4 regions of the Vibrio coralinecrosis genome follow, and region 1 is predicted to be linked to each of the others. Evidence: predicted binding sites of a transcription regulator. Region 1 holds the regulator's gene; each other region holds the start of a gene.
What was found. The regulator PurR, encoded in region 1, represses purine synthesis genes. The targets are predictions, from matches to a motif close to TNANGNAAACGTTTNCNTNA.
Positions count from the first base shown of each region.

Region 2: the regulator PurR is predicted to act here: its motif matches at 3,777-3,796, upstream of CTT30_RS08605 (phosphoribosylaminoimidazolesuccinocarboxamide synthase).
Region 3: the regulator PurR is predicted to act here: its motif matches at 3,863-3,882, upstream of metK (methionine adenosyltransferase).
Region 4: the regulator PurR is predicted to act here: its motif matches at 2,548-2,567, upstream of purM (phosphoribosylformylglycinamidine cyclo-ligase).

Region 1 covers NZ_CP024627.1:2,167,332-2,173,019, forward strand. Annotated here, with positions in the region: gene elyC (envelope biogenesis factor ElyC) at 1-619, shown strand, start outside; gene torR (two-component system response regulator TorR) at 674-1,387, opposite strand; gene torD (molecular chaperone TorD) at 1,625-2,272, shown strand; gene purR (HTH-type transcriptional repressor PurR) at 2,489-3,496, shown strand; cyclic di-GMP riboswitch class I at 3,642-3,728, shown strand; gene CTT30_RS10100 (TfoX/Sxy family DNA transformation protein) at 3,913-4,506, shown strand; gene CTT30_RS10105 (IS4 family transposase) at 4,621-5,688, shown strand, end outside.
Region 2 covers NZ_CP024627.1:1,818,687-1,824,374, reverse strand. Annotated here, with positions in the region: gene CTT30_RS08620 (YjjI family glycine radical enzyme) at 1-603, shown strand, start outside; gene CTT30_RS08615 (YjjW family glycine radical enzyme activase) at 613-1,482, shown strand; gene CTT30_RS08610 (LysR family transcriptional regulator) at 1,479-2,390, opposite strand; gene CTT30_RS08605 (phosphoribosylaminoimidazolesuccinocarboxamide synthase) at 2,577-3,680, opposite strand; gene CTT30_RS08600 (ImuA family protein) at 3,875-4,270, opposite strand; gene CTT30_RS08595 (DMT family transporter) at 4,741-5,613, shown strand.
Region 3 covers NZ_CP024627.1:425,508-431,195, forward strand. Annotated here, with positions in the region: gene rsmE (16S rRNA (uracil(1498)-N(3))-methyltransferase) at 1-45, opposite strand, end outside; gene endA (deoxyribonuclease I) at 142-846, opposite strand; gene CTT30_RS02025 (SprT family zinc-dependent metalloprotease) at 925-1,422, opposite strand; gene CTT30_RS02030 (DUF2189 domain-containing protein) at 1,490-2,284, opposite strand; gene metK (methionine adenosyltransferase) at 2,561-3,715, opposite strand; gene tkt (transketolase) at 4,038-5,688, shown strand, end outside.
Region 4 covers NZ_CP024627.1:771,423-777,110, forward strand. Annotated here, with positions in the region: gene CTT30_RS03500 (tellurite resistance TerB family protein) at 32-682, opposite strand; gene purN (phosphoribosylglycinamide formyltransferase) at 798-1,439, opposite strand; gene purM (phosphoribosylformylglycinamidine cyclo-ligase) at 1,443-2,483, opposite strand; gene upp (uracil phosphoribosyltransferase) at 2,662-3,288, shown strand; gene rluF (23S rRNA pseudouridine(2604) synthase RluF) at 3,349-4,383, opposite strand; gene smrA (DNA endonuclease SmrA) at 4,511-5,092, opposite strand; gene CTT30_RS03530 (DUF3149 domain-containing protein) at 5,249-5,389, opposite strand.

The DNA.
Region 1 (5,688 bases):
GATGCCACTTGAGCGTCAGTATTCTGCGTTTTTTCCGGTCGATGAGACGATCGATTATGTCATGGTGTTAGGTAGTGGCCATGTTGTGGACGACCGAATCCCTCCCACGTCTGAATTAAGTCGCACCGGCCTGATGCGCCTGACGGAAGGGATACGCATCATGCGTATCTACCCAGGGTCTAAGCTGATTCTGTCAGGTTACGCAGGCGGTTCTGAAGTCAGTAATGCTCGTATGATGGCCAAAGTTGCGCTCGCATTAGGCGTTTCAAAGTCGGATATTATTCTGCTGGAAACTGCGAAGGATACTTGGGAAGAAGCAAGGCAAGCTGCTGCGTTTGTTAAGCGCAAAAAATTGGTCGTGGTCACTTCCGCCAGCCACATGAAACGTGCACTGAATGAATTCCATTCTGCCGGTCTTAAGCCTTACCCTGCGCCAACCAACTATTTGGCTCATGATAATGTCACTCAGGCGTGGGCTAAGTACACACCGAAAGCTGTCTATCTTGAGCAAACTGAGCGCTATTGGCATGAAACGCTGGGCCGCATCTGGCAATCGTTACGTGACTGGGCATCCGATTACGAAGAGAAAGCAGTACACGCTTCCGACAGTAACGTTTAATCAAATGAAAAATACCGAGGCATGCCTCGGTATTTTTTTGCTTATCTGTTTAGGTCAATCACCTGCAAACATGTACCCTTCGCCATGTACCGTGACAAAAATCTGCGGGTTCTTGGGGTCAAATTCCATCTTAGCGCGCATACGTCTTATTAGAACATCAATGGTGCGATCATTCGGCGCATCAACTCGATGGCTAATCATATTCAAGATACGTTCTCGGCTCAGGACTTGATTTGGGTATGATGACAAAGCAACTAGCAATTCATATTCTGCTTTAGTCAGCTTCACTGGCTCACCATTTTTACTCAATGCTCGACGCTGCACATCAAAGGTCCACTCCGCAAAACGTACAATATTGCCATCATCTTTTTTCTGCTCACTCAGCTCATCAGCACTTCGTACTGCCGATATACGCCAAAGGAGATTTTTAACCCGAACAAGCAGCTCTCGAAGTTCAAACGGTTTAGTGACGTAATCATCGGCCCCCATCTCAAGACCAACAATTTTATCAATGCTATCCGTACGTCCTGTAACGAGGATAATACCAATATCAGACTGACTGCGAAGCTCACGAGTGAGCATTAGCCCATCTTCACCAGGTAGGTTAATGTCAAGCATCACCAAATCAACCGCATGATTTTGCAGTGTATCGCGCATTTGCTCTCCACTTTCCGCTTCACTCACTTGGTAACCTTCATTCTGAAAGTAACCAACCAGTTTACTGCGAGTGGCGGCATCATCCTCTACAACTAATACGTGATAGCTCATTTACACCACTTAATTACATTTTGAAATTGTCTCTCATTCATTCTATTCATAATCAGTCACATTTCTAGCTTTTGACCGCTTTCAAACCAGAAAGGCGATGTTTTATTGATTCAAAACAAACCTCGCTTAGGCCATTAATAACTTTCCATTTTTGCACTCAATCTGAAACAACCGCCATTACCGCTATTCATTTTTATTCGTTAAACTGATAAATAGAATTTCCAGGAGTCTTAACCAATGCAAGAAATCAAAGCATTCAACGAAAAACGTGCTGAAATCTACTGGTGGTTATCCAGCCTGTTTGCCAAGGAGTTAACAGAGGAAAACCTCCAGCAGTATCACTCAGAAGAAATCCGTTCCTTTCTGACTGGGCTGGGAGAAAACCCTCATCTGAAGTCAGCCATAAACAAATTAGTCGATGCACTCAATCGTCTTATCGATCGCGAAGATGCCCAGCTCGAACTGGCCGCTGACTTCTGCGATTTGTTTCTAAAGTCAGACAAAGACTCAGCGCTACCCTACGCTTCCGTGTACATAGGCAAATCTGGGCTTCTCAATGATCAGCCTGCAACAGACATGGAACAGCTAATGGCCAAACACGGCATTGAAGTTGATAAAGCGCTGAATGAACCTGCGGATCACCTCGCGATTGAGCTCGACTTTTTAGGAAACTTGATTATCCGCTCCAACGAGTTAGAACAAGAACGCCACATGGAAGATGCTTTTATCGAACAGGAACAGTTTATTCATAAACATCTTTTAAGTTGGCTTCCACAATTCACTAGAAAGTGCCAAGCTTTAGATGAATTTGGGTTTTACGCGGCAACAGCTTCATTACTGATTGCGTTTCTTGAACTTGATTGCACCTATCTTAAAGGTGAATAACCTTATTGTTGATCTGTGATTTAAAACTTATCACACCTTCGTTTTTTATTTGCTCTTCTTCTGTTTGCGGTCTAGAATCGTGACCGCAAACGATAAAAATGAACGAACTAGAGACAAACCGCTGAATAAAGCGGTTTTTGTGTTTCTGATACTTTCTGCCGAATTATTCTACACTCTGAATATACTTCCTGGCAGTCATCGACAGGACAGAACCTTATGGCCACTATTAAAGATGTGGCACGCCTAGCTGGCGTGTCAACTACAACAGTTTCTCACGTGATCAATAAGACGCGCTTTGTTGCTGAAGCAACACAAGAAAAAGTCATGGAAGCCGTTGCCGAATTGAATTATGCACCAAGCGCGGTCGCACGAAGCTTAAAATGTAACAGCACTCGAACTATCGGTATGCTTGTTACCCAATCGACCAACCTATTCTTTTCTGAAGTCATCGACGGCGTAGAAAGCTACTGTTACCGTCAGGGCTACACATTGATCCTGTGTAATACTGGTGGCATTTACGAGAAACAGCGTGACTATATCCGTATGCTAGCGGAAAAGCGCGTAGATGGCATCCTCGTTATGTGTTCTGACCTCACAGAAGAATTAAGTGAGATGCTAGACCGCCATAAGGATATTCCAAAAGTGGTCATGGATTGGGGACCTGAAAGCTCTCAAGCCGATAAAATCATCGACAATTCAGAAGAAGGTGGCTACCTAGCGACTAAATATCTGATAGACAATGGCCACAAAGATATCGCTTGTCTCAGTGGTCACTTCGAAAAAGCTGCATGCCAAGAGCGCATCCAAGGTTTCCGACGAGCGATGGATGAAGCCAACCTCTCTGTCAACGAAAACTGGATTCTTGAAGGTAACTTCGAGTGTGATACCGCTGTATTGGCTGCCGATAAAATTGTCGCTATGGACAACAAGCCAACTGCCGTATTTTGTTTCAACGATACCATGGCATTAGGTTTAATGAGTCGACTTCAGCAAAAAGGTATTCGTGTTCCTGAAGATATTTCTGTGATTGGATACGACAATATTGAACTTGCCGAGTACTTCTCACCACCACTAACCACAGTCCACCAACCTAAACGTCGCGTTGGTAAAAATGCGTTTGAAATTTTACTTGAGCGCATCAAAGACAAAGAACACGAGAAGCGTGTATTCGAAATGCACCCTGAGATCGTTGTGCGCGATACCGTATACAACTTAAACAAATAGCATTAGCTGTCATCCGACTGATAGCTCAATCTATTGGTCGGACATATCATTTTAAAGCAATTTACTTGAACCAAGATCACATTTGATCAATCAAGATGTGATACTTACCTCAAATTTTATTTATCCTTAAAATGTTCGACTAATGCCACGAACAGGGCAAACCACTTCGAAAGAGTGGGACGCAAAGCTTCCGGCCTGACTCAGGAGACTGAAAGGTAGCGGGGTTGCCGATGGGCAAAGATGCAAACGATCCGTATCGTTTAAAACAACACTCTATAATCTTTCTAGAACTCAGGGATTAGCGAGTGAATTTTATTTCGGTATGACACCTTACTGACACTTTATCTGCATTATTTTGCTAATCTCTCGGACCTGAATTTGGTGGCGTATAATAATATACACCGAGATAACACAGCATGGATAAACCAATACTTAAAGACTCGATGCGACTTTTTGATCAGCTTGGTCGTATAAAGTCACGTTCGATGTTCGGTGGATTCGGAATCTTCGCAGACGACACAATGTTCGCATTGGTAGTTAACGATAAACTCCATATCCGCGCCGACGACAAGCTGGCTAATCAATTCAAATCTGAAGGCTTAGAACCCTACGTTTATAAAAAACGAGGCTTTCCCGTCGTTACCAAATATTTTGCTTTAACGGATGATGTAGCTTCTTGCCATACTCGTGCCCTTGCGTTGGCACAAAGTGCGTTGGCCATTGCCAAAAAAGAAAAAACATCGCAAGCGAAGACTCGACCAAATCGCCTCAAGGACTTACCTAACCTCCGCCTTGCAACCGAGCGAATGCTCAAGAAAGCAGGAATCGAGAGCGTGGAAAATCTAGAGGAAGCGGGCTCTGTAGAAGCGTTTAAAGCTATTCAGGCAACCCACTCAGCGGATGTTTCACTCGAACTGCTCTGGGCTCTAGAAGGGGCTATCAATGGCAAACATTGGTCAGTCATTCCTCCTGAGCGCCGTCAGGAGTTAGTCAATAAACTCAATAGTTAAGTCGCTAATTGTTTAAAAGCCAACCGAATAGGTTTAATGCCGATCGTTTTAGAGACTTGAACGATCCTGAGATCGTATGATAATCCCCACTAACAAAGTTAGTGGGGATTTTTTATGTTTGCTCAAGAGCTGCTTTTGGCACATGAGACTATCGAGGATGGTAAAAACTATGAGTCTGTAGTTAATGCCATTCAGCTTGAATGGATAGAACAAGCTTTGCTTGATACGTCTAAAGCAAGCATTAGAAGGCGACGCTTACCAGCGCAACAAGCCGTCTGGCTCGTCATTTGGATGGGATTGCAACGGAATAAATCAATCAAAGAAGTATGCAGTTCTCTTGACCTAGCTCTCCAACCTAAGCCTCAGGATTCTTGGTCTCGTGTTGCACCTAGCGTACTTACTGACTCTAGGCGACGTTTGGACGAAGCTCCTCTCGCTGCTTTGTTTAAAACCTCTATGGCGGCATGGGAGAGCGACGCGCTAGTAAAGGATAAGGCGCTAGGGCTAAACATTATGGCCGTGGATGGTACCACTTTTCGTTGCCAAGATTCAGAAGACAATGCGCAAGCGTTTGGATTCATTTCTCAAAAACATAAACCTTATCCTCAACTGCGCTTGGTCGGTCTGATGGCTACCGAGACACGTTTTATGGTAGGGGCTGCATTCGATGCTTGTCAGGTCGGTGAGACAACACTGGCACGCCGATTATTAGGAGACGTGCCAGCAAACTCACTCACATTGTTTGATCGTTGCTACTTTTCTGCCGACCTATTGATATCGTGGAATGCTGCTGCCTCCAATAGCCACTGGCTAACCCCTGTGAAACGCAAAGTAAGATATGAAGTTTTGGAGCGTTTTGCTGAAAACGACATGCTTATCTCTATGCCTGTTTCACAGCAAGCTCAGCGCAATAACCCTAATTTGCCGACTCATTGGCAAGCACGCCTCATCCTCTACAAAGACCCAAAAGGTGAAATTGAAGGCTTTATAACTTCACTGGTTGATCCTGAGAAATACTCATTAGAAGACTTATTGACTGTCTATTGGCAACGCTGGGAAATAGAAGAAGGTTACGGTGAGATAAAACAAACTCAGTTACAAAATGAAGTCACCTTGAGAAGTCGTTTTGCTGCTGGTGTTAGACAAGAGCTCTGGGGAATATTGCTGGCGTACAATTTGGTG
Region 2 (5,688 bases), 350 kb from region 1:
ATGTTTGGCATCTACGGTATGGCTGAAGCGGTTAATCTTCTTATGGAGAAGTCGGGAGAAAAGGGTTGCTATGGGCACGATTTAGAAGCGAACGAGCTAGGCCACCTAATTTCTGAGAAACTGGCTGAAATCGTGCAAGGTTCAGAGGTGAAATACGGCCTTGAAGGCAAGGCGCTTCTACATGCTCAAGGGGGAATAAGCCTTGATGAAGGAGTGACTCCGGGGGTTCGCATTCCATATGGCACCGAGCCAGACCCTGTCGCTTATGTGCAAGCGACCGCAAAGCACCATCAGCATTACATCTCTGGTATAAGTGACATTCTGACAATAGACGAAACGGTGAAATCAAACCCAGAAGCCATGTTTAATCTGTGTAAGGGAGCATTGAATCTAGGGTTTAGGGAATTTACGGCTAATGTTGCTTCGAATGATTTGGTGCGAGTTACTGGCTATATGATCAAACTGTCAGATATAGAGAAGTTCTCAGATCAGGGGTCGCGCAAGAATACGACTTTCCTTGGCGCAGAAGCCGCCAACAATACTGGGATCCTAGATCGGGCTCCACGAGTAGTGAGTATGGAAAGTCAGCCTGTTTACAAATAGGGTAAGCATATGAGCGAAAGGCAGGCCATCGTTAGCCGTATCCTCAAGTTCTCGTGCGTGGATGGGCCAGGTAACCGACTGGTCCTTTTCCTACAGGGGTGCAATTTTAACTGCATTAACTGCCATAATCCCCATACGATTAATTATTGTAATCACTGTGGGGATTGTGTCGAAGGGTGTCCGGAAAATGCTCTGTCGTTCGACACGAACCAGAAAGTTGTATGGGATGAGAGTAAATGTACGCATTGCGATCAGTGCATTGATGTGTGCACACATCGTTCTAGCCCTAAAGTAAGTCACTACTCGGTATCAGAAATCATTGAGCTGATAAATGAGCAAAAATGGTTTATCAGCGGCATCACGATCTCGGGTGGCGAAGCAACAATGCAGTTACCTTTCATCATAGAATTATTCAAATGCATCAAAGCCGATTCGGAACTTAGCCATCTTACGTGCTTTATAGACAGTAATGGGTACTTAAGTCAGTCGGGCTGGGATCGAGTGCTTCCTTATCTTGATGGCGCAATGATTGACTTGAAGTCATGGCAGGAAGAGACACATCACTGGTTGGTTGGCCGTGATAATCACAAGGTGGTTCAATCAATACGTTATTTGGCTGAGAAGCAGAAATTGCACGAGCTTCGCTTACTCCATATCCCGAACCGAAGCGATCTGGACAAAGAAGTCACAGAAGTAGCACGTCTTATTAATACGTTGCCTGATAGCGTTAATGTGCGGCTTAATGCGTTTCAGCATCATGGAGTAATGGGTAAAGCGTTAGAGTGGCCGAAATGCACTGAATCGCAAATGTTGCAGTTTCATGATGCTTTACGGCCACTGATTCACCAAAACATTCAGCTACCTAGCGTGTATGTCTAAATAGGTTTAATCAGTTGAGAATGCAGCCATTTTAGGGCCGGGTCATTCGAGCTGGCTTGATTCCAGACCAAGCTATAAGCCACTTTCCCATAGGAAAACGGCAGAGGCTTTTGGATCAGAGACTGTGCCTGCAATGACTTCTCAGCCCACATTTTTGAACAGGTAAGTAAGAACTCAGTCTGATGGCAGATGACTGCAGCAGAACCAAAATCAGCGACGGAGATGGCGATGTTTCTCGACGAGTATTGCTGAGTAAGGTTTTGTTCAAAGTACGGCGTAGAGAGGTCTTTATCTAAAATACCAATGTGCTGGTAAGCGAGATATTCTTCAGTGTTCAGCGATTGGTTAGCCAAAGGATGCTGTGGACTCATCAGGCAGACCATTTCATCGTCTTGAATCTGTTCCCAGACAAGGTCTCGGCTTCTCGTTGGTGGTTGGCTGATATCGTGAGGTAAAATCATAAAATCAACTTGTCCACGCAGCAGGGCATCAAAGCTAAGTTGCTCCTTGGCGAAAATCTGGATGTTAGCTGACGTTAACTGAGCGTTGATCTCAGTAATTCTCCCAGAAAATAGCTCGAAGGTGCTCTCACGCATCGAAAGCGCTATTGTTCCGATAAAATTCTTAGGCTCGAATTCACCTTGGTGGAGGATCCCGTTCATACAAGCAAGTATTTTATGTACGTCTGTGGCAATAGATAATGCAAACGGTGTGGGAACTAACGAAGTTTTCTCTCGATAAAACAGTTCATCCTTAAGCTGTGTTCGCAGTTGAGTGAGCGTTTTACTTACGCTGGAAGGGGTTACACATAAAATTTGGGCGGTACTACTGACACTGTGTGTGCTCAATAATACTTGTAATACCGTCAGGTGCTTTAAGCTAATTCGAGAAAGGGCAAGGTAATCCATGAAAAGGCCAAATAAACAAGATGGAGTAGTTATACCTTTGATGGCCCCAATTAGATACGAGCTTGATCAAAACTTCTTCTTGAACCTAGGTAATGACACAGGAGATAAAGATGAATAAGTGCCAGATTTAATCGGAACTCAAACCTTTGAGAAATACGCCCAAGCTTATGTTTGGGCGTATTCCATTTAGTCGATCAAGCCGTATTCTTCACTCAGTACCTTGATGATTTCTTGTTTGGGGTTATTGCCCATTCTGACTGGTTTTCCTGTGATTTTTTCTGCAATCTCGGTATAAGTCGTGGAAATATCCATAAGAGCTTCTAGTGGAAGCTCATTATCGCGAGCTAATGCTTCACGTTCATCCATACGCTCTTTGTTAAGGAGAATGTCAGGGTCAGGAAAATGATTAAGCAAAAACTGACGGAAACCTTCTTTTGAGTTTTCAACGATCCTTCCAGCATCATACTCGCGTTCGTCCCAAATGCGTGAAGAATCTGGTGTGCCTACTTCATCCATATAGATGAGCTTTTCATTTCCAGCCGCATCATGTACGTAGCCAAATTCAAATTTAGTGTCGACGAAGATTTGCTCTATTTCGGCTAGAGCATTACTAATTACCACAAAACCTTCACGGAGTAGCTTTTCATATTGGGCAATATCATCCGCTTTAGAAAAATTGAATGCAGCGAAGTTATCAACAATGTCTTGGCGAGTGATATTGACGTCATCTGCTTCAGGAACGCCGGGAATACCTTTTAAGATCCCCTTGGTAGACGGGGTCATTAGCAATTGAGGGAGGGCCTTATCTTTTTCGAGTCCTTCTGGTAACTCAATACCACAGAACTCGCGTTCACCTTTCTCATAAGCGCGCCACATTGAGCCTGTGATGTACTGTCGGCAAATGGCCTCAATCATGATAGGTTTGGCTTTTTGCACAATCCACACTAAGGGGTGAGGGATATCTAAGATATGGCTGTCAGCTAGGCCATTCTCTTTGAAGAGTTTAAACCAGTGGTTGGAGATCGCGTTGAGTGCAGCGCCTTTACCGGGAACACCTTTCAGTCCCCCCTGTCCGTGCCAGATGCAGTCGAATGCAGAAATACGATCGCTGATGACCATGATGGCGAGCGGCGCATCTTCAGCAACATCGTAGCCTTTTTCTTTGATTAGGCGTTTACTGTCTTCCTCTGTTAACCAGTATACAGAGCGTACTTTGCCACTGTGAACTGGCTTGTTGGTACGAATGGGAAGATCATCATTAACAGCAAGAACTTGATCAGCAAGACTCATTTAGACATTCCTATCTTTGTCAAAAATGGGGGATTGCGCGTGAGAGGCAATCAATTTGCAAGGCATGATACCAGAACTAGATGAACCTTCCAGAGAAAAAGCAAACGTTTGCTTTTAAATCTTATCGGAAACTTAAAAATAGCGTAAAACAAAAAGCCTCTCAATGAAGAGAGGCAGAAGGCAGTGCAATGTAATTAGTGAAATCGAGAGAGTTTACTTGCAACAAAGAAGACTTCGCAGCGGTGCTGAACAGCTAAATCGCGGAGCATAGATTGTTCTACGGGTTCAATGTTATCTGATGCGACAACAGCGCTAGCGTTACCGGATTTGATTGCTTTCATTACGATCTCAAATTCGGATTGGGTCTGTGAAGGCTTCATCTGAATGATTTTTTTACAGCTGACATTGTATGAAGAAAACTGATCATAGTCTGGTCGAGGACACTCAGCGGTGAACAGTATCCATTGCTTCTTGTTAGACAGCCCTGCTAAACGGCTGAGTGTCGAGTCTGCAATGTTCATTGGCTGAGTAGGTTGAGCCAAAACATTGAATTTAGAAACTGAGCGATTTGTTCTGTGTATCTGAAACATAGTTACTGTCCTTACATACATGCTGTATGTGTATACAGTAGTTTGGTTGGGTGAACTGATCAAGCAATATTTGCTGTGTTTTTGTACGTTAACAACGTTGTTCTTTTGATTGGATTGTTTTATATGCCTGTTTTATAAGAGTATTTTTTGTTTTTGGTCTGGAGTCCAGATGTAAGGGAAGGATGAGAAAGTGTGATCTGAAACATCATTTTCTATACAGTGTTATACAGTGTTATACAGTGTTTTTCTAAATGTCAGGTCGTCTGCTTGCGGTGCTGCAATGGTGAAAATACACGTTAATTCTGCCTAACATTAGTCTCATAGACGGTTCTGATAGGTATTATGAATAGTTTAAAGATGCATGTTATTGACTGAAAAAATGTAATAAGACTTTTCTTGGTAATTGTTGAATAAATCTGAGACTATCGGAAATTCATGAATTAACAGAATAATAATTAAGAGAATTTATGTTGAACTCAGAAAGCAAAGCTGCTTGGATTCTTGTTGTTACCACTGCACTGGCCGGTTTGGGCTGGATTTTTTCGAAAGAAACGATTCAGGGGCTACCACCATTTGGCTTTGTCGGCTTACGCTTTTTGGTTGCTTCTGTGTGTTTACTCCCGTTCTGTTTTAAATCATTCAAACAACTTAATCTCAGACTACTTGCTCAAGCAATGGGTGGTGGCTGTATTCTTGCCTTGGCTCTTTTGGCTTGGGTACACGCTATTGCCGTTAGTGAAACCCTTGGGGAAGGCGCATTTATCGTTAGTCTATCTATGATCATTGTGCCAATTGTTGCTTGGGCTTTGTATAAAGAACGCCCAAAGCGTGCTTTTTGGATTGCGATGCCGATTGCGGTATCAGGCTTGGCATTTTTGTCACTCAAAGGGGAATGGAACAGTTCCGCTGGGCAATTGTGGTTTTTGGCTAATGCGTGCTTGCTCGCGCTACATTTCAATGTAAATAGTCGCTTAGCGCAAAGTATGCCGGTGCTGATGCTGACTTGTCTCCAACTCTTTGCCACTGGAATTATTGCTTTGGTTGCTTCGGCAATATTTGAAACTGTTCCAGTTAGTGTTAATTCGAGTATTTGGGCATGGTTTGCGGCTAGCGCTATTTTGGCGACGAGTCTGCGTTACGTGATGCAGACGCTGGGTCAAAAGCACAGTAATCCGGGCAATGCCGCGTTGATCATGTTACTTGAGCCTATATGGACTGTTATCTTGAGTATCCTTTGGTATGGTGAGCAGCTATCTTCTAATAAGTTATTAGGGTGCTGTCTTATTTTGCTTGCTCTGCTCTTCTATCGGACAGACGGTCGTCTTTTCAGGCTAAAACGCTAATCCGTATAACTCAGTAACTGGTCCGACTTCACACCTATAAGCGCTCACTCTGTTTATTCTTAGGCTTGTTGCTAC
Region 3 (5,688 bases), 1.6 Mb from region 1:
AAGTTGGGTGATAGGTTCAGGGTGATAAATTCGAGGAATTCGCATCAGCTTTGTATCCGGGAAGACAATTGAGAATGAACCCCTAACATGGATGCTTTATGGCTAAAAAACAAGGGGCAGCCTATACATAGATCTAGATTATTACAAAGCTTGGCATGCTTGAAAAACGAAAGGGTTATGGTTGCCCTGAACCTTGAATATTCTGCGTTCACGTTCACACTCCCATGTGTCTACTGGGTAAAGCTTGTTCCAAGCGGTCATGAGTTGGGTTTGCTGTTTTGACAGCTTAAATCCGTATTCCTCACTCATGTACAGGTAAGTACGAGCAATCGATCCTTTAGCGCGATCTGGCGGCATGACTCTGCGTTGTTTAAAGTTAACCTGCACTTCACATTGACCATAGGTGGCGCCATCCACGCCATTCCACTGGCTGAAATGGTAATTAGAACGGTCACCATTAACTTCACCGATAGCTGGTGTGAGGTTATGTAGATCTGCCTCCATCAAGCGAAAGGTACGATCGTTTTTGGTGCAGTTCTTTCTACCACCAGACTGCCAGCATTGTCGTTGGTGGCCAAACTGCCATGCGGGTACTACGTGCTCCCATTCAATTCTGGAGGCACGCTTTTGTTGCTTTCTTACTGAGTAGCCACATGAGGTTAAATCAGGAATACCTTTCTTTCCCTGCCAAGTGATATCACATCCGCAATAAAAGCTGGTGGGATGATCCGCGTATATCTTCAGCGCTTCTTTCTTAGCTTTCGAAAACGAAGATGGAGGGGCAGAGAGTGCCTGAGATGAAGCAATAAGTAAGGTTAAGAAAATGAAAAATGCACGAAGTTTCATGTCGATAAGTATTAGAAAAGTATGACTTATCGCAGTCTAACATGCATTTGTTGGGTTTTTTACTGATAGTACGTTGAGTTATGAGAGTTGTTTGCCAGTAAACGTAAGGGGTTGTTGGCATTTCTGGCAGCGATAGCTGCTTTGCTGACGTAGAACTTTATTATGACGCCTGATGGTTAGCGGATAGATCTGGCATCCGCAGCGGTACTCGAAGGTTTTCCCTTGTACGGAAGTTATTTCAAAACTGTGTGTAGTACGAGCAGGGACGCCGAACACGCTTTCCATGACCGATTGCCATTCTTTACCGTGAGGTTTGACCCTGCCATAGACTTGATAGGTCACCAAGTGAGCGACTTCATGCGGAATCACTTCATCGAAAAAGGCTTGCTGGTTTTCGATAAATAAAGTTGGATTGAGACGAATTTCATTGAGCTGGAGGTAGGCTTTGCCTGCGGCTTTCCCCCGTAGTTTGTAGCTGATAGAAGGGAAAGAGAATGAACGCTGAAAAGCACTCTGGGCTTGGGTGATACAATGAGCGACGATTTGTTGTGTGCGATAGCTGAGTTCTTTATCCATCAATTATTCGAAAAAATTCGCCCCTTACTTTGAAGGAGCGAATCATATACTGGATTAGAAGTTGGTGCTAATGGTGCTTTTTCTTGATGGTTTCATGATAGGCGTGCCAAGTACCGTAGCCAAGAATAGGCATCGTAAATAACATGCCGATTCCGTAAGTCGCAAAGCCAATTAGTATACCGCCACAGATCACGCCGGCCCATACGATCATTGCAGGAATGTTTGACTTGACCGCGTTAAAGCTGGTGAACACAGCTGTCATCATATCAACTCGTCGTTCCATCATCAGAGGAATGGAGAAGGCTGAAATACTAAACACAATTGCTGCCAGTACCATGCCGACCAGAGAGCCGATAATAAGGAAGGGTAGGAAATCGGTTAATGGAGCACCTTGAACGGACGGGTAAAGCGCATGAAGCAGCGCGGCAATACGCATCCAGAAAATCATACACACGGCGAGCATCACAGCAAACGCCCATTGTGATGAAGAATTGCGTCCAATGGCTTTCATGGAGTGAATCAAGCTAGCGTTATGGCCTTTTTCTCTTTCCCAACTAGCGTCATAGAGTCCTAGAGCTAAGAAAGGACCAATTAACATATAAACGACCAAACTAGGCATCACGACTAAGTGTGTGCCTTGCCATTGAACTAATAAAACAATACCAATCGCTGCTGCCATAAAACACAAACCGTAAAAGGCACTGATCAGTGGCATGCGAACAAAATCGTGTAGCCCTAGTGATAGCCAATGAAACGGGGCCGATATGCTGAGCTGATTGCACGGGATAGTACGTGCGTATTCGTTATCTGGGACTTCCTTGCGTTTCTCGTTGAAGTCTTGTGGATTCACCGTACGAGGCATACATCCTCCTTGATCGATTCTCGGTCATAGGCCACCCGTTATTTCAAGGTGACATGGAACTCGATGCTCGGCTTTGCGACTGCTGGGTAAGCTGCGCATCTGTTTGACTTGTTAGAAGAAACTCACTTAGCTTTAAGTTTGCTCTTTTAACATATTGTTAACTATTGACCCCATGACAAAAAAATACAAATTTGTTGTTTGATTTTTGCGCACAAAAACAAAGGGCTTCTGGTTCCCCAGAAGCCCTTGAATAGCAAATTAGTGCGGTGATTTAAATTACTTAAGGCCAGCGAAGTCGCGTAGAAGTGCAGCTTTATCAGTCGCTTCCCATGGGAACTCTTCACGACCAAAGTGGCCGTATGCCGCTGTTTTCTTGTAGATTGGTTGAAGTAGGTTCAGCATTTCTTGTAGGCCGTATGGGCGAAGATCGAAGTGCTGGCGTACCGCTTCAACAATGATGTCTTGAGATACTTTTTCAGTACCAAATGTTTCCACCATGATAGACGTTGGATCAGCGACGCCGATTGCGTAAGAAAGCTGAATCTCACAACGGTCAGCAAGGCCAGCCGCAACGATGTTTTTCGCAACGTAACGTGCAGCGTAAGCCGCAGAGCGGTCAACTTTTGATGGATCCTTACCAGAGAAGGCACCGCCACCATGACGAGCAGCACCACCGTAAGTATCAACGATGATCTTACGACCAGTCAGACCACAGTCACCCATTGGGCCACCGATAACAAAACGGCCAGTTGGGTTGATGAAGAAGTTAGTGTCTTTGTTTAGCCACTCTGATGGTAGAACTGGCTTAATGATCTCTTCCATAACAGCTTCACGCAGGTCTGGAGTAGAGATTGAATCACAATGCTGAGTCGAAAGAACAACAGCATCAATACCAACGATCTTACCTTGGTCGTATTGGAAGGTTACCTGAGATTTTGCATCAGGACGTAGCCAAGGAAGTGTGCCGTTTTTACGCACTTCCGCTTGTTTTTGAACAAGTAGGTGAGAGTACGTAATTGGAGCTGGCATTAGCACGTCGGTCTCGTTCGTCGCGTAGCCAAACATGATGCCCTGGTCACCCGCACCTTGCTCTTTTGGATCCGCTTTATCAACCCCTTGGTTGATATCTGGAGACTGTTTACCGATGGTGTTCAGTACCGCACAAGAATCGGCATCAAAACCCATTTCAGAGTTTACATAACCAATTTCACGCACAGTTTGGCGAGTAAGCTCTTCGATGTCTACCCATGCTGAGGTGGTGATCTCACCACCGACCATTACCATGCCTGTTTTCACGTATGTTTCACACGCAACACGGGCTTTTGGGTCTTGTTCAAGAATCGCATCAAGGACTGCATCAGAAATCTGATCTGCAATTTTATCTGGATGGCCTTCTGATACCGACTCAGAAGTAAACAGGTGCTTAGCCATGTTAGCTCCACTTTAATTTGGTTTAGAGTCAGTGAATGTGTTTAATCACTGACATTGAATAATATTAATAATTGTAGGTGTATCTACATCTAGACGTCTATTCTAATTTTCATTGTTTGAATTACAAGCTCTTTTTTAATTTAATACATATCCAAACGTTTGCTTCTAAAGAGTTAAATATTAATAACTTTGATAGGAATGGTGGAAAATAGGCGGAAATCCCCTGTATTCAGACTGTAAAACGTTTGCAGAGCTCAGGCGCCTTTGAGAGAATAATCGCCCACCAAAATTAGTTTTTCGCTTAACGCATTCAGGAGCAGACATGTCTTCCCGTAAACATCTAGCAAATGCAATCCGTGCTCTTAGCATGGACGGCGTACAACAAGCCAACTCTGGCCACCCAGGCGCACCTATGGGGATGGCGGATATCGCTGAAGTTCTTTGGCGTGACCACCTAAACCACAATCCAGCTAACCCAGAGTGGTCTGACCGCGACCGCTTTGTGCTTTCAAACGGCCACGGCTCTATGCTGATTTACTCTCTGCTTCACCTTGCGGGTTACGAGCTATCCATCGATGATCTAAAGAACTTCCGTCAACTGCACTCCAAGACTCCGGGTCACCCTGAGTACGGTTACGCACCGGGTATCGAAACAACCACAGGTCCTCTAGGTCAAGGTATCACGAACGCTGTGGGTATGGCGCTAGCTGAGAAGACTCTAGCAGCACAGTTTAACAAAGAAGGTCACGACATCGTTGACCACTTCACTTATGCCTTCATGGGTGACGGCTGTCTGATGGAAGGTATCTCTCACGAAGCATGTTCGCTAGCAGGTACACTAGGTCTGGGTAAACTGATCGCTTTCTGGGATGACAACGGCATTTCTATCGATGGTCACGTTGAAGGTTGGTTCTCTGACGACACACCTAAGCGTTTTGAAGCTTACGGTTGGCACGTAATCCCTGCAGTAGACGGTCACGATCCAGAAGCGATCAATGCGGCTATTGTTGCAGCGAAAGCTGACCCGCGCCCTACTCTAATCTGTACTAAGACCATCATCGGTTTTGGTTCACCTAACAAGTCTGGTTCTCATGACTGTCACGGTGCACCTTTAGGTGCTGAAGAAATAGCAGCGACACGTAAAGAGTTAGGTTGGGAGCACGGTCCGTTTGAAATCCCAGCAGACGTATATGCACAGTGGGATGCAAAAGAAGCGGGCGCAGCGAAAGAAGCGGTGTGGAATGCGAAGTTTGACGCGTACGCAGCTGCGTACCCAGCAGAAGCCGCAGAGCTTAAGCGTCGCCTGAACGGTGAACTACCAGCACAGTGGGAAGAGAAAGCAACACAAATCATTGCTGACCTTCAAGCAAATCCTGCAAACATTGCATCACGTAAAGCATCTCAAAATGCACTAGAAGCGTTCGGTGCTATGCTACCTGAATTCCTAGGCGGCTCTGCTGACCTTGCACCTTCTAACCTAACCATGTGGTCTGGTTCGAAGTCGGTATCAGCTGAAGACGCGTCTGGTAACTACATCCACTACGGTGTTCGTGAATTCGGTATGACGGCTATCATGAACGGTATTGCTTTACACGGTGGTTTCGTACCATACGGTGCAACGTTCCTAATGTTCATGGAATACGCGCGTAACGCAATGCGTATGGCAGCTCTGATGAAAGTTCAGAACATCCAAGTATACACGCATGACTCTATCGGTCTTGGCGAAGATGGTCCAACTCACCAACCAGTTGAGCAAATGGCTTCTCTACGTCTAACACCAAACATGAGCACATGGCGTCCATGTGACCAAGTGGAATCGGCAGTCGCTTGGAAACTGGCAATCGAGCGTAAAGACGGTCCAACATCGCTAATCTTCTCTCGTCAAAACCTTGCACAGCAAGAGCGTAACGAAGAGCAAGTGGCAAACATTGCACGCGGTGGTTACATCCTGAAAGATTGTGAAGGCAAGCCAG
Region 4 (5,688 bases), 1.4 Mb from region 1:
GCAGCGATGCTGGATTTTTGTTCGCTTTGGCTTAGTCTTGCAGTTGTTGCTCAAGCTGGAAAGTTACCTCCGGCGCCAGTTGTAACTGTTTGGCTAGCTCCTGCAAATAGGCTTTCTCCATGAAATTCTGTTCATCGACAACAATTAGAGACGCGAGATAAATCTCTGAAGCTTGTTGTGGTGACTGAGCGAGTCGAGCAATTTCGCTTGGATCGAGAGGTTTGTTTAGCTCATTGTGGAGCATGGTTTGTAACCCAGCATCCGCACCAGCTTCTTTCAGTGTGGACTCTATGCGCTGCATTTCTTCTGCGTCGACATGACCATCTGCTTTTGCAGCGGCAATCATAGCTTTGATGATGAGCTCGTTATGAATAGTATCGTTGGCATTAAAATCTTCTTGTACTGAGGTTGTTTTTTGCTTGCCTTGCCAATTATTGTAAACGGTATAAGCCAGCGCCCCTAGAGCCGCTGCGCCTCCAATTTTAAGTGCATTTTTACCGACTTTTTTGCCAAGCTTTTTACTTTTTTTAGACCCCATGAGTAGGTTGACTAAGCCACCACCCACTGCACCTGCTCCAAGAGATTTTAGCGCTCCAGAGCTAGATTGCTGTTGCACTTTCTGTTGGCCTTGACGAACAAGATCTGAGTTTAGAGCCTGATTCAATAAACTTTTTAAATCCATTCTGGACCTCCTTAGTTTTGTTCAGACTAACTGAGTCAATATGAATTGAAGATTAATAGAAGCAAAAAGGCGAGCACAGAGCTCGCCTTTGATCGCAGAGTTTGCACGGCTGATACTATTCTTCAGCGTACCCATGAATTCCAAGTAACTTACCATCAAGGTAAGCTTCTTTTTCGTCTTTCATGATCAAGCGTTCCTCAACCAGCCATTGCACGACCAGAGGATAAATCTTATGTTCCTGAGTTTGTACTCGTTCTGTAAGTGTTTCAACCGTGTCTTCATCAAAGATGGGCACTTTAGCCTGTAGGATCACCGGGCCACCATCCAGTTGTTCAGTGACAAAATGAACGCTTGTCCCATGCTCTTCATCACCAGCATGAATGGCTCGCTGGTAGGTGTTCAGACCTGGGTATTTCGGTAGTAGAGAAGGGTGGATATTGATCATTCGGCCTCTATAGTGGCGAACGAATTCACCACTTAAGATGCGCATGTACCCTGCGAGAACAATGACATCTGGCTTGTATTCATCAATTTGCTTCATCAATTCATGATCAAACGCGTCGCGGGTATCGAATGATTTTGGATCCAAAAAGTGGGCTGCTGCGCCTGCTTTCTTAGCTCGCTCCAAGCCATAAGCTGTTGCTTTGTTTGAAAAAACAGCGGTCACTCGGCCAGTACTGATCTTGGTTTCACAAGCATCAATAATCGCCTGTAAGTTCGAACCATTTCCTGAAACTAAAACAACAATACTCTTCATAATTTATTTGATCTCTACTTGTTCTTCATCAGCACTGGCATCAGCGATTTCACCAATAACCCATGCCTTCTCACCTTCTGCTTCAAGCAACGCCACTGCCGCGTTTGCTTGTTCTTTTGGCAGCGCAATAACTAGACCAACACCACAGTTGAATGTGCGGTACATTTCGTGAGTGGTCACATTGCCTTTTTCTTGCAGCCAGTTGAAAATCACAGGCCATTCCCAGCTATTGCCATCGATAACAGCTTTGGTGCCTTCAGGCAGTACGCGAGGAATATTTTCCCAGAAACCACCGCCAGTAATGTGAGAAATTGCATGAATGTCGTGCGCTTCAATCATTTTTAGCGCCGATTTGATGTAAATCTTTGTTGGTTCCAGCAGATGTTCGCCGATAGTACGGCCTGCTAGCTCTTCATTCTTATCTGCGCCCGATACTTCGAGAATCTTACGAATGAGTGAATAACCGTTTGAGTGAGGACCACTTGAACCTACCGCGATAAGCGCATCGCCTGCCGCGACTTTGCTGCCGTCGATAACATTTTCTTTTTCTACGACGCCAACACAGAAGCCCGCTACATCGTAGTCTTCCCCTTCGTACATGCCAGGCATTTCAGCAGTTTCACCACCAATAAGCGCACAACCGGCTTGTACACAGCCGTCAGCGATACCGGAAACAACGTCTGCCGCAGTATCAACATCCAGTTTGCCTGTCGCGTAGTAATCGAGGAAAAACAGTGGCTCAGCACCTTGCACAATCAAGTCATTTACGCACATAGCGACAAGGTCGATGCCTATGGTGTCGTGTTTTTTCATATCCAAAGCAAGACGAAGTTTGGTTCCAACCCCGTCAGTACCTGAGACCAGTACCGGCTGCTTATATTTGGTTGGTAGCTCACACAAGGCACCAAAACCACCAATACCACCCATTACTTCAGGGCGGCGAGTACGTTTAACGGCACCTTTGATGCGATCAACAAGTGCGTTACCTGCATCGATATCTACGCCAGCGTCTTTATAGCTAAGAGAAGTGTTATCAGCACTCACAAGGAAGTCCTCAGTTTGAAAGTTGGATATGAAATCGGCGCTATTCTAACAGCGGATAAACCAATATAGCAAACGTTTGCGCTGGTTTTTTCTTTTGTTCTAGCGCAAGAATTTGAGAACGAAATCGTTTATAATCTGAAGGTTTGTTTAAAAATCACCTATGTATCCGGAGATGGAAATGAAAGTTGTTGAAGTAAAACACCCTCTTGTTAAACACAAACTGGGTCTAATGAGAGAAGGTGAGATCAGCACTAAGCGCTTTCGTGAGCTAGCAACTGAAGTCGGTAGCCTACTGACTTACGAAGCAACTGCAGACTTTGAAACAGAGAAAGTAACCATTGAAGGTTGGAATGGGCCGGTAGAAGTAGACCAGATTAAAGGTAAGAAAGTGACGGTTGTACCTATCTTACGTGCTGGTCTTGGCATGATGGATGGCGTGCTTGAACATATGCCAAGTGCGCGTATCAGTGTTGTTGGCATCTACCGCGATGAAGAAACACTAGAGCCAGTACCATACTTTAATAAGCTAACATCTAATATTGATGAGCGTATTGCGCTGGTTGTAGACCCAATGCTTGCCACGGGCGGTTCAATGATCGCTACGATCGACCTGCTAAAAGAGCAAGGCTGTAAAGCGATTAAGGTCTTAGTTCTAGTTGCAGCGCCAGAAGGTATTGAAGCGCTAGAGAAAGCTCACCCAGATGTTGAACTGTTTACTGCCGCCATTGATGAAAAACTAAATGACAAAGGTTACATCGTTCCTGGTCTTGGTGATGCAGGCGATAAGATCTTCGGTACGGTATAAATTGAAGTATCTCAGCAAATAAAAACGGGAGCCAGCTGGCTCCCGTTTTTATAGGACAAGTTATTTCTTTAAACTTAATGTGCCGCCAGTGCGAGGCTTGTCAGATGGTCGCTGAGCGGGTTTATCTGACTTTGGTTTGTAGACGCTTTTGCCTTTGTTGGTGCTTGGCTTAGATTTGGAATCTGATTTTCCTCCCCGCCCTTTTTTCGAATTAGGGGCATGGCGAAATTCTTCGGCATTTTTGCCTTTGAATGTGCGCTGTTTTTGATTGCGCCTTGCTTTCGATTCCTGATTCTCTTCACGACTGTCAAATAGCTTGGCGTCAGTCGCTTTGCGAATGTTATGACCGCGTGCATCTACTTTTGAAGCGTCTTCCGTTCCACTCGATGACTCACACATTGCGAGAATTTCTCTGATCTCGTCATCGCTGAGGTAGCGCCACTGGCCATTTGGGATTCCATCGAGGGTGATATTCATGATACGAACTCGGCGAAGTTTGAAAACCTCATAACCCAGTGCTTCACACATACGACGGATTTGGCGATTAAGGCCTTGTGTGAGGACAATACGAAAAGAGAATTTAGTCTCTTTAGTGACCTTACATGGCAACGTCCTGGTATCGAGAATATCGACACCTGAGCTCATTTTTTTGATGAACTGTTCGGTAATCGGTTTATCGACACGAACAACATACTCTTTTTCGTGATTATTGCCGGCACGGAGGATCTTATTGACGATATCACCGTCATTGGTCAGAAAGATCAAGCCATCAGATGGTTTGTCTAGACGACCGATAGGAAAGATACGCTTCTTGTGGCCAATGAAATCAACAATGTTGCCGGGAATATCACGTTCAGTGGTACAGGTGATACCAGTCGGCTTATTCAAAGCGATATAAATAGGCTTGTCTGTGGCGGCGCTGATTGGCTTGTCATCGACACGAACATCGTCGCCCGATAGAACTTTAGTCCCCATTTCAGGGATTTTGCCATTAATCGTGACACGACCTTGTTCGATTAGGCGATCAGCTTCTCGGCGTGAGCAAAAACCGGTCTCACTAATGAATTTGTTTAGGCGTTTGGCATCTTGTGACATGTTGTTCTCTCTAACGTTTCACAACGGCATTAATTGGAAATGAAAAAGCAGCCCGTTAGGCTGCCTGAACATTTTAGCACTGTTATGTCATCTGAGTAAGTTTAATATTACCTAGAAGATATAGTGGTTAACCAAGACGCTTTTGATGACGTTCTCGATTTTCGAGTTTTTTTTCTGAACTTTTACGTAGCATGACATAAACGGCACCGGTACCACCATGAAAGCGCTGTGTGCTATGAACGCATTGTACGTCACGAATTTGTTCTAACCACTGTGCGACATAGCTTTTCATTAATGCTGGTGGGTTAGATTTCTCACCGCGGCCATGGACAATAACCACGGTGCGAATATCCATTTGTATGCATTGCTTGAGGAATTTTACTACTTCATCACGGGCTTGTTTTAACGTATGCCGGTGTAAGTCTAAGCGGGCTTGAATAGGATACTTCCCTAAGCGTAACTTGCGATACACACCTTCTTGCACTCCATCGCGTTTAAACTCGATAATATCCTCAGGTTTAAGCATGGGAGCATGGTCAACAGACAAATACTCGGGATCGTCTTCGGTTAGCCAAATGGCGGCTTCACGCTTTGCGAGTTGTGCTTCGGTGACTTGATGGTGCTTTTTATGTTCGGCTGTATCATGTTGGATGGGCTTAACATCTCCCATCATTTCTTGGAATAAGGCGAAATCATCATCGTGAGACATAACTGCATCTCAGAGTAGGGAATGAGTAACTGTATTATACCCATGACAACGGATAATAGAGCAGAAATTTCTAATGCTGAAAGTAAAAAACCGAAGTAGACAAAGAATCTACTTCGGTGCATAGCGATACTCTATTCGAAAATAGGGCTAAGCGATCTAGTGAGGAGATTTGTCGTTCATTACTTTGTATATGAAGTAACCGCCATAAAAAAGCATAAGACCTAAAGCCCCAAAGATGACTAGCATTGAAGATAGTCCAACTGCATTACCAAACAGGAGATTCAGCCAAAAGTCCATGTTTCCTCCAAATCCAAAATAGTGATGACATGGATTAAATTAATAGACGGTTACAATACCGGCACTGATCTGGATCAATTGTATGGTTTTGGTTGCGTATTTGTTTCTTGTGCTGTGTTTGTGCTCACATTTTATCACCCATTGGTGGTGTTTTAGTCAAACAAGCCTAAATGTAAAAAAACTTAGTAAAATGGCTTGCGTTAACGATCAGAATCCGTAATATACGCCTTCGTTAACGGGCAATCAGCTCGAAGAAACGTCTCAGTGATTAGCGTAGCTTGATAACGCATCCTGAGGTT